3 regions of the Rhabdothermincola salaria genome follow, and region 1 is predicted to be linked to each of the others. Evidence: riboswitches for the same ligand, from Rfam matches in the RefSeq annotation. Region 1 holds a riboswitch; each other region holds the start of a gene.
What was found. A riboswitch is a leader RNA that binds a small molecule or an ion and turns the genes downstream of it on or off. The one in region 1 is predicted to bind S-adenosylmethionine.
Positions count from the first base shown of each region.

Region 2: another riboswitch for S-adenosylmethionine. It lies ahead of LUW87_RS08720 (hypothetical protein); the one in region 1 lies ahead of LUW87_RS10115 (TY-Chap domain-containing protein).
Region 3: another riboswitch for S-adenosylmethionine. It lies ahead of LUW87_RS15555 (TY-Chap domain-containing protein); the one in region 1 lies ahead of LUW87_RS10115 (TY-Chap domain-containing protein).

Region 1 covers NZ_JAJQXW010000002.1:178,159-181,424, reverse strand. The annotation lists gene LUW87_RS10130 (hypothetical protein) at 1-22, opposite strand, end outside; gene LUW87_RS10125 (hypothetical protein) at 15-845, opposite strand; gene LUW87_RS10120 (vWA domain-containing protein) at 1,067-1,804, shown strand; SAM riboswitch class IV at 2,044-2,148, shown strand; gene LUW87_RS10115 (TY-Chap domain-containing protein) at 2,186-2,749, shown strand; gene LUW87_RS10110 (hypothetical protein) at 2,820-3,251, opposite strand.
Region 2 covers NZ_JAJQXW010000001.1:1,875,083-1,878,348, reverse strand. The annotation lists gene LUW87_RS08735 (ADP-ribosylglycohydrolase family protein) at 1-347, opposite strand, end outside; gene LUW87_RS08730 (hypothetical protein) at 527-1,120, opposite strand; gene LUW87_RS08725 (trypsin-like peptidase domain-containing protein) at 1,367-1,555, shown strand; SAM riboswitch class IV at 1,610-1,717, shown strand; gene LUW87_RS08720 (hypothetical protein) at 1,749-2,516, shown strand; gene LUW87_RS08715 (NERD domain-containing protein) at 2,695-3,266, shown strand, end outside.
Region 3 covers NZ_JAJQXW010000004.1:54,671-57,936, forward strand. The annotation lists gene LUW87_RS15550 (hypothetical protein) at 1-482, opposite strand, end outside; SAM riboswitch class I at 490-580, opposite strand; gene LUW87_RS15555 (TY-Chap domain-containing protein) at 646-1,206, opposite strand; SAM riboswitch class IV at 1,235-1,340, opposite strand; gene LUW87_RS15560 (hypothetical protein) at 1,479-2,180, opposite strand; gene LUW87_RS15565 (hypothetical protein) at 2,223-2,567, opposite strand; gene LUW87_RS15570 (hypothetical protein) at 2,729-3,266, opposite strand, start outside.

The DNA.
Region 1 (3,266 bases):
CAGACCACACCGGTTCAGCCACGCCGCCCCCCTCGACGCGTCGAGCCCACCCCACGGGTCTGTGCCGACCGGGCAACGTTCGACGCGAGGGGTTCCGCCAGTGCCTTGCGGCGAGCCACGAGGTCGGGATGCTGCACCATGCACGCCCCCTCGAACAGCGCCAACACCCGCTTGCCGGCACGTTGGCGGCGTCGCCGCACCGCGTCGGGGCTCACCTCGCCAGCGCAGTGGTCGAAGTAGCCGTCGCGGCGTCCAGCGAACCACAACGCCGGCCACAGCGCGGCCTGTTCCTCGGTGGCGCCAGTCTTGGGGACCGGCACCCCTGTGGGTAGCGGCGCAGCGTCGAGGCGCACGGTGAGGAACGTCAACGCTGCGCCGAGCACCCACCCGTCGTTGGGGCCTTCCGGCGCTAACGGCTCCATCGCCGCACGGAGAGCGTCACCGGTAGTGCCCAGGCGCTCGCTGCGCTCGACAAGTTCCGCGGTGCGGGCGAGATAGTGGTTGGTCAGATCCTCGTCATCGGGATCGTCCCACAGCGACACACGCTTCGGACGACCGAGGTCGAGAAGCTTGGGAACCATGCGCCGCATGGTGAGCGTGGCATAAGCAGCCACGTTGAGACTCGGCCAAGGCTCGTTGCGGCGCCGGCCGGCACCAAGCATCGCCTCCCTAGCCTCCGCCACCAGCGCCTCCACCATCAATGGCGCCCCTGCTAAGTCGTGCGGACGAAGCACCAGCCGGGCGACGTGGGACGGGCCCCGGTCGGCATCGGGCTCGCCGAACCAGGCCTCGATCGCTGAGATCTGCTCTGCGCAGGGGTGCCGTGAGGCGGTCTCCGCCGACATGTTGCATGGATCATGGCAGACGTCGGTGACATCCAGCGGTGCTTAGCCGGCCCGACGACTCCTCATGTCGCGTCGAAGAGGGCGTGACGGACCCGAGTTCATCGGGGCGCTTCGCCGGGGCCCACCCGGAGCGGGAGCAGCGTTCCAACCCAAGCAGCTTCGTTCAGGGTGATTACCAGAGCTCGCGCACATCGCATGACCCATCTGTCGTTAGTTCCCACATGAACGACAACCTGAGCCCTTCCGATGCCGACCCCGTCAACGCCGAGGACACCCCGACAGCGCACCTCTACGTGCTGATCGACCGGTCGGGGTCGATGTCGACCATGGTCCGCGACGTCATCGGCGGCTTCAACCGACTCCTCAGCGAGCAGAAGGCCGAGGGACCCGACGCTCGCATGACCCTCGTGCTGTTCGACAGCCAGGACCCCGAGGAAGTCGTGGCCGATGCAGTGCCCATCAGCGAGGTCGTACCCCTCGACGAGCGCACGTTCGCGCCCCGGGGCGGCACCCCACTGCTCGACGCCACCGGTCGTATCCTTGTGCGTGCAGCGGTGCGCGCCGAGCACCTCCGCACCCTCGACCAACCCGCCGAACGCATCCTCGTGGTGACCATCACTGACGGCGAGGAGAACCAGTCCCGGGAGTACACCCTCGACACCGTGGGCCGACTCGTCGGCCAGCGTATGGAAGAGGGCTGGACGTTCGCCTTCCTCGGCGCCGGCCTCGATGCCTACGGCGAGGCACGCGGCATCGGATACGACGCCAGATCGGTGCAGGCGTTCGCCCCGGATGGTGCCGGTGCAGAGGCGGCGTTCGAGTCGATGTCGAAGTCCACGTCGGCACTGCGTCGCAAGAATCGCGCCAAGCAGGCCATTGACACCGGGGACTTCTTCGAGGGGGACAAGCCGGCCGAAGTCGAGCGCAAGCGCCAGGAGCGCCGCCGCCGGTCATCCTGACGAAGGCAGGCCCGGGTGGTGGGTGTGGCGGCCCACCGCCCGGCACCCGTAGCCGATCGCGGCGGCCGGGTTCGGAGCAGCCACCCCGCTGCGCAAGAGGTGACAGGCCATGGATTTCCGGTTAGGGGCGTGCTCGTTCTCACGGCGGTAGCGAGATGAAGCGTCATTGCTTGCAGCGGCATCAGCCGGACAGGACCAGGGACGACCGCCGGCATCAACACTCCGATATGCTCTCCGCAGCTCAAGAGTGGGTGCGCATGTAGGTACTTGGCCTGCACCCCAGCAACCGTCCACTAGCGGTGCTCCGAGGTAAGAGCTGGCCGGGCAACCGGCAAAGGTGGCACCGCCGTAGGTGCCCACGAGCATCTTCTGAGGACACCCATGGCCACGTCAGCGTCCCCTCTCGACGACCCCCGAGAGCTACCCAGCCCGCCCCCACAGGAAGGGCGGTTCCCGCTCACTGCCCACAAGCCCGGCGAGAACCTCCTCGACCGCCTGGAGGCCCTCCTCGCCCAGCTGCAGGCCGACGGGGCGTGGGTGGCGATCATCGCCCCCGAAGGGCGACCCGAGGTGTTCGTGCAGTGCATCGTCACCGAGGTCGGCGTGCACCTCGAAGCGGTCTCCAACACCTACCTCACCGGCACACCCTGGGCGCTGACCCCTGCGCAGCACGAGAACCTCGTACGCCTTGGGTGGACGCCCCCCAACCTGGCCGAGGACCCCTCCCTACGTCCCCCCGACTGGGACGACGCCCCCGACATCGCCCGGCACTGGTGGCAAGACATTGGAGGGGCTGACGCCATCACACGCTCGGCCCACCTCCTGCTCACCACCCTCATCGAGGTCTACCGCCCCGGTGAGGTGCCACTCGAGGTCGAGACCTTCCCGGCTGCCTGCCAGGTGTGGGCCTGGGAGGACGGCGTCCTGGAAGCTCTCGACACCTAACTCAAGGTCATCCGACCCCGCCCCAGAACCAGGTGACCACCTGTGATGGGTCGTTGGGAGGCCCAACGGGTCAAACGTTGGGGTCGAGCCCGACGGTCAAGTGCGGAAGATCGCCGGCAAAGAATTCCTTCGGAAGCTCCGACTGAACGACCTGGTCGGTGATGGCCGCTTCGGAAGGTGCGCTAACGACGGCCTTGCACGTGCCCCAGCAGCCCACAACGACTCCACCCCACTCGCCGAAAGCGTCGAACTCCTCTGGAGACGGATCCCGCATCCGGTCGACCAGCGTGGAGGCACGGGGCTCTGGACCGGACGGGCCGGACAGGTCGGTGCCAACTGGGTCCGTGGTCTCACCCAGGACATCGAACCCGTTCATGACCCAGTCAGTCTCCGCAGCGTATGGAAAGAACTCGTCCACCCCGTACTGGTCCACGTCGTCAGTACCCAATCCCGCCAGGAAGATGTTGAGGTAGAAGGAGCATTCCACGACAAAATTCGGCATCTATGAATCCCCATT
Region 2 (3,266 bases), on a different contig from region 1:
TCGAAGCGGCGAAGCTGGCCGGCGACGGTGCCGCCGATGTCGAAGCAGCGACCGTTGGACGCCAGATACCCCTGGTCTCGCCAGAGCACGTAGCGCCGGAGGTGGTCGGCGAGGTCGAGCTCGTCGCAGTCGACGAGCGACTCGGCCATGCACAGCGCCATGGAGGTGTCGTCGGTCCACTCACCTAGCTGGAGCCGGAACGGCCCGCCGCCGACCATGTCCGTAAGTGGCGCGAAGCTCCCGGGGGCCCGGAACTCGACGGTCGTGCCCACCGCATCACCGGCGGCGAGGCCCAGAAGCGCGCCGATGGAACGGTCTTCGCGGCTGTGGCCTTCGATTCGACTCATGGAGCCATTGTCGCCGCAGGTTGGGACACCGAGGAGCCCGGACCAGGCGGTCAGCGCAGGGACCGTGGTTGCCAGGTGCGGAGCGTTCGACGAGCCCCATCGGCCGCCCTGCGTTCGTTCCGCGACTGGTTCCGCCTGGTGGCGGCGCGAAGCGTCCACGTGCTTGGCGTCGTCTCGGTTCAGTCTCCCAGACTGAGCGACACGTTCCAGTTTCGCTCTTCGAGTTCGGTCCGGCTGTAGCTCAGCTCACCGCGCCGCCCGACCTCGATCACGTAGAAGTCTTCGCTCGGCACGTCGACCTCGAACACGACCGTGCAGCCAAGGAACTCGAACATCAGGTCCGCCAGCTCCTCGGGGGACATGTCGTCGCTGTCGTCATCGCTGCGTCCGTCGCCCCTTTCCTCGGTGGCGTTGTCGCCGAAGTACTCGTCGATGACGATGTTGGCGCTGGTTCCTGAGGCGACGATCTCGCCGGAACCGTTGCGGACGGTCACGTTCATCCCGGGCCCGAAGTCCGAGTAGCCCCCGGTGCCGCTACAGGTCTCGGGACCTCCCCGGATGCTGTCCGTGTCCGACAAGGCGAACTCGCCCGTCAGGGTCAGCCCGTCGTCTTCGCTGGCCACAACGAGGGCGAGGGCCAAGGCGCCCAAGCTGACGACCGCTGCGGCCACGATGCCACCGATGACGAGAGGTCGTCGGCGTGTCTCGTCGGCCTGGTTGATCGCCGGCGGCGAGAGGTGGCCCTCCGCGTCTGGCGCCTCGGCGGGGGGCATCCGCTGCGATGCGGCAACGGGTACCTCGTCGTCAGGTCCGTACCACTTGCCGTCGGGGCCTTGCCGCCATCCGTCCGCCGGGGGTGGTGTGTCGCTCATGTTGTCTTCCGCCTTCTGTCGCCCGACGACGACACTGGGAGCTGACCGCCGTCAGCTGCTTTGGTCGTCGACGTGTGACAACGACCCCGCGCCGTCAGAGTACGCGGCGTCGCCGACGCAGGCCGTCCAACCCCGTAGTTCCGAGTGATGCGCACCACCGCCCGAGTCGAGCCGGGCAACTCGGGCGGTCCGCTCCTCGACGCGAACGGAGACGTGGTTGGTGTCGTGTTCGCCATCGAGACGGAAACGGGGTACTCGCTGGTGATCCCCATCGGTGTCGTCAAGAGCCTCGTGGCGAACCCGGTCCAGTTCCGACCGGTCGTTGCGTGTGAGTGACGGATCGGCGGCCCCCACGGGCGCTGTCTCACCCCCTGCGTAGGGTGAGAAGTGGCTCAAGAGCGGACGACGACTCGGGTACTCGGCCCGTCGTCCCGGCAACCGTCCACCAGCGGTGCCCCGAGGGAAGAGCCGGCCCCATCCACACGGCAAAGGTGGGACGCCTCGGCGGTGTCCCGGAGGAGGACACCCGATGCACCCCCACGAGTCCAACGCCCCCGAGATCGAGTGGGTGTTCGGCTGCAACACCGTCCTCGGCTACGTCGCCGCCGGCCAACGCCACTCCCGGTTCAACGGCCATCGCGTGCCCTATCGACCGGATCCCGACCTCACCCGCGGCGCCCGTTGGTGCTCGACGGACTGGCTGACCATCGACCGGGGCCAACGTGGCTTTGCCGCCCGGGATCAGGCCGGGCTCTCTCGAATGGGCATGTTCGTCACCGGTCAGGTGGACGGCGGCCTCGTCGTGGTCGTCGACGACGAGGACCTCGGACGAGCCGTCGTGGCGGTCCGCGCTCTTGTCGACTCGAGCGCACGCCGCGGCGACGGCCCGACGGAGTGGTCGATGGCCCTGGTGCGCGCCACCGGTCGGACTCGGCCGGCGCTACGGCTCGGCGTCACCCGCGACGACGATGCCATCGAGCGCGCTCTCGCTCATCTGACCAGGGAGGTGCCGGTGGAGTGGGCCTTCTGGTTCGCCAGCGGCATGGGCGACCTCCCCGACGTCGGCAAGCTCCTCCACCCGGACGGGACCACCTGGGCCCAGCCCGAGGGCGCGATCTACCTGGAGTCCGAACCCGTGCCGGTCCGGCTCGTCGAGCTGGCGGCCATCCACGGCAACGGCCTCGCGAGCACCGGACCCTCACCGATCATCCGGATCGACGACGAGTCGTGGCGACCCCTCGAGGACGACGAGCTCACCACCGACCACGACCTCAGCCCCTGGCTGCAGCCGGATTGAGTCCGCGAGGGATCCGACCGCTTCGACGGAGGGAGGACAGCTTGGTGCCCGGCGCGAGCGGTCGCCCCCTGCGGTCGTTGGGCGTGGCAGGCTCGCTGACGCCCCGCCCTGGACCAGCGGCGAGGACGGAAAGCGGCGGAGCGACGGCCACCGGCAGTCGAGAAGGGCAGTCACCACGATGGGCACTCTGATCCCCGAGGACTTCGACCTCGACACGCTGGCCAACGACGCCGAGCGGGTGGTCGTGCGAGCCCTCGTTGACGGCCTGTTCGACAGCTGGCTCGTCATCCCCGACGTCGGCCTGCACACGAAAGCCAAGGACCACCAGAGCGACATCGTGCTCGTCCACCCCGAGATGGGCGTCGTGTTGCTGGAGGTGAAGGGCCACCGCATGGCCATCCGCCAGGGCCAGTGGGTCGGCCAGGAGGGCACGCCCCTCAAGCCCCAGCCCGTCGCCCAGGCCAAGGACAACGCCTACGCCCTGCGCCGCCGCATCCGCAAGGAGGTCGACGGCCTCGACCACCTCGAGGTCGAGTACGGCATCGCCCTGCCCAACACCCGCGCCGTCGACGGCAACCTCCCCACCGACGTCGACCCGGCCCAGGTGCTCGTCTCGGAGAACCTGGCCGGTGGCGGTGCCGTCACCGACGCCGTCGAGCACCTGGCCCTGCTGCGGCGCTGGTCCACGCCGCTCACCCAAACCCAGCTCGAGGGCATCGTCGCCCTGCTGCGCCCCGACGTCGACTTCGC
Region 3 (3,266 bases), on a different contig from region 1:
CCCGGCTCGACGTCGGCGCGCTCGGCGACCAGGGAGATGACCCGTGCCTCGGCCCCGGCGAGGGTCTCGAGCAGGCGGACGGCGACCCGGGCCTGCAGGATCGTCGCCGAGGAGCCCTCCAACTCCCCGAGCCAGTCGGCCGCGCTCTGGGGACCAACGACCTCGCACTCCCCGACCTGCAGCTCGATCTCGAAGCTGGAACCGGAGTCGTCGACGACCCAGCCGTCGGCTTCGACGTCGATGCCCTTCGCCCCGAGATGCAGGAGCCCAAGAGCGAACCTGACCATGTCTCTCGGGTCGTCGTCGAGGTGCACAAAGCTGCCTTCGCGGCGCTCCCACCCGTCCCGGTAGGTGCCGTCCTCGATGGGCTCGATCTTGGGGCTGAGCTTCACGAGCCGGTCGATCTGGGTGACGAGAGCATCGAGGTCGGTGACCTTCACCATGGCGCGGGCAGTGACGGAGTACGGGCTGGGGTTCGACATGGTGTCCTCCTCATCGGTCCTGGCGGTGGCACCGTGCGCCGAGGCGTCGGTTGCCCGACCGTCACAGGGCCAGGCCCCTCAGGTCGTCAAGATGAGATGCAAAGCCAGCGCATGACTGCGTCGGATAGGTGCCGCACAGTCGCCGGCGGAGTGTGGGTGGGTGTCACTCGAGGCTGTCGATGTACCCGCCGAAGGGTTCGGTGGGGTCGTCCACCCACTCCCACTCCTGGCAGTCGGCGGGAAAGACGGTCACCGACACCGGTTCGTCGGCCGTGAGCCCGTACACGCCGATCAGCGTCGACAACAGCTGATCGGCGGTGGCATCGAGATGATGCGGGCCCGGCTCCTCGATCCACCAGTTCTCGGGTGCGCCGTCGTGTTCGTCGGGATCCAGGGGCGGCTGCCAGCCCCGCCGGGTGAGCTCGTCGATCTGGTCGCCGCTGAGCTCGAGACCTACGGGTTCGAGGTAGCGGTGGCCGACGGCTTCGACGTGGGCACCTACTGGGGTGAGCAGGGCCTGGGTGTAGTGGCGCTCTAGGAAGGTGCGCTCGAGGATCACGCAGTGCGAGCCGCGTCCCACGAGGTCGGCGAACTTGCGCACCAAGGCGCAACGGAAGGCGTCGACCCCGCCGCCCCCGCTGATGCTGACGAGGAACGATTCGCTGACGGGAGCGCGCTGGTCGGCGTCGGCCTCGCCGAGGAAGCCGTGGGGGTCGGTGTGCATCGAGGGTCCTCTCTGGGACACCTCGGGTGTCCCACCTTTGCCGTGACAGGGGCCGGCTCTTCCCTCGGGGCACCGTTGGTGGACGGTTGCCGGGACGACAGGCCGAGTACCTCTCACGCCGTCCGCTCTTGAGCCACCTCTCACACTACAAAGGGGGTGTGACACTTCCGCCGGACCGTGGCAGGAGGGTTCTGCTAGGCACCCGCGCCGCCGCGCCCCCGGCATCACCCAGGCTTCGCACCACTCCTCGTAGTGCTGCAGGGCCTAGGAAGTCATGGCGACGGGGACTCGGCCACCTTTTCGAGATGCGCGTTCAGGACCCACCACTCGATCGGCCATGGTTGCTCCCGGTCCAGATGCTGGTCTTCTCGGGGGTACCGGCCAGCGGAGACGATGACCCCGCGAAGGGACTTGCCCTGCGCCATGTCGGTCTTGGCGAGGAGGTTGAGGTAGTCGATCACCTGCCCGACCGTGCCCGATGGGCTGCTCAGCTCGAACTCGACGACGACCAGGCCTGTCCACCGGCCAGCGGAGCCCCTCTCCTTGAGGAGCAGATCGATGCGCTGCTTGCGACCAGGAATGCTGAACTCGACCTGGGGACTGTCGCAGTGAACGAATGGCCCGGGTCGGCCTACCCGACTGAGGACCCAGCGCCGAAGGTCGTTCTCGCTGGGCACAAGAAGACCGACGTCGGCGAACGGCACTTTGGCGAACCGGACCCAGCAGTCTGGAGTCAGGGTCGGATCTGACAGCGGCCGATCGGTCTCGAGCCCGGCCGCTGCCGCTGCGCGCGCAAGCTCCTCACGGAGCTTGGGCGACATCACCTTGTTGCCCCCTGCCCGAATGAGGCTCGACACCTTCCGCACGGTGCTGCATGAGCTGTCGGCCACGTCACCCCAGGGTTCTGGGAGCGATACCGCCAGGTCCTGCATGTAATCGACGAGGGACGGCCGAACTGGGGCGTCTTCGTTCATGGGAGGGAGTCTAGGAATGGGCATCTGCAGGGATCAGCGAGGTCACCAGATCGTCACGACGTCGATGCCCGGGACCTGGTGTCCGACCCACTCACCCAGAACCGTCTCCAACAGGTTCACGACTCCCTCCTCGGTGTCGACCCTGAAGACATAGTCAGACGTCGAGAGCACCACATCGACCGTGCTGACCTCGTCGTCCGCGTCGATGCCGAACTCGCGCCGCAGCTCGGGCGGCGGAGACCAGGCCGGCTCAAAGCTGTAGCCGTCCGACAGCCGGCCAACAGCCCACTCACGCAATGCGTCGACATCGTCGATGATGACGCCGATGTCGATTGTCAGCCGGCGTTCCGTGCCTGCCGACGCCTGTTCTTCGGAAATCTCTGTCAACCTGACTCCCAGGTTCCGGGGTTCACCACCACGCCAGCTGCTCGGACGCCAGAGCGGCGTTGCCGCTCGCCCTCGAGAAATCTGACCGTTCGCCCCTTCGTTTGATCCGCTGTACAGCCGCTCGAGCACCTTACGCAGCGAATAGTGAGGCCGCTTCGGAGCTAACCATGATGCCGGTCTGTCCACCCGCTGAGGTCGTGGTCCGTGGCGAGCTCGTCGTCCTCGAGCGGGCGCCACGATTCGTCCTCGATCCGGATGATGGGTGAACGGCCGGCGTTCTCGAAGCCGTTGCCGTGGATGGCAGCCAGTTCGACGAGCCGGACCGGCACGGGTTCGGCCTCGAGGTAGATCGTGCCCTCGAGCTCGGCCCAGGTGGTCCCGTCCGGGTAGAGAAGCTTGCCGACGTCAGGGCGGTCGACGATGCCGCTGGCGAACGAGAAGGCCCACTCCACCGGCACCTCGCCTGCCAGGCGGGCCATCACCTCTTCGGCGACGCCGTGCTCCCGGGTGCCATGCAACCGCAGCGCAGGCCGGGTCCGGCCGGGCGTGCGGACCAGCGCCATCGACCATTCTGCGGTGCCCTCGCCCCGTCGTGTGCTCGGGTCGACGAGCGCTCGGGCGAGCACGACGGCTCGTCCGAGGTGGTCGTCGGCCACGACCACGACGAGACCTCCGTTCACCTGCCCGGTGACGAACATG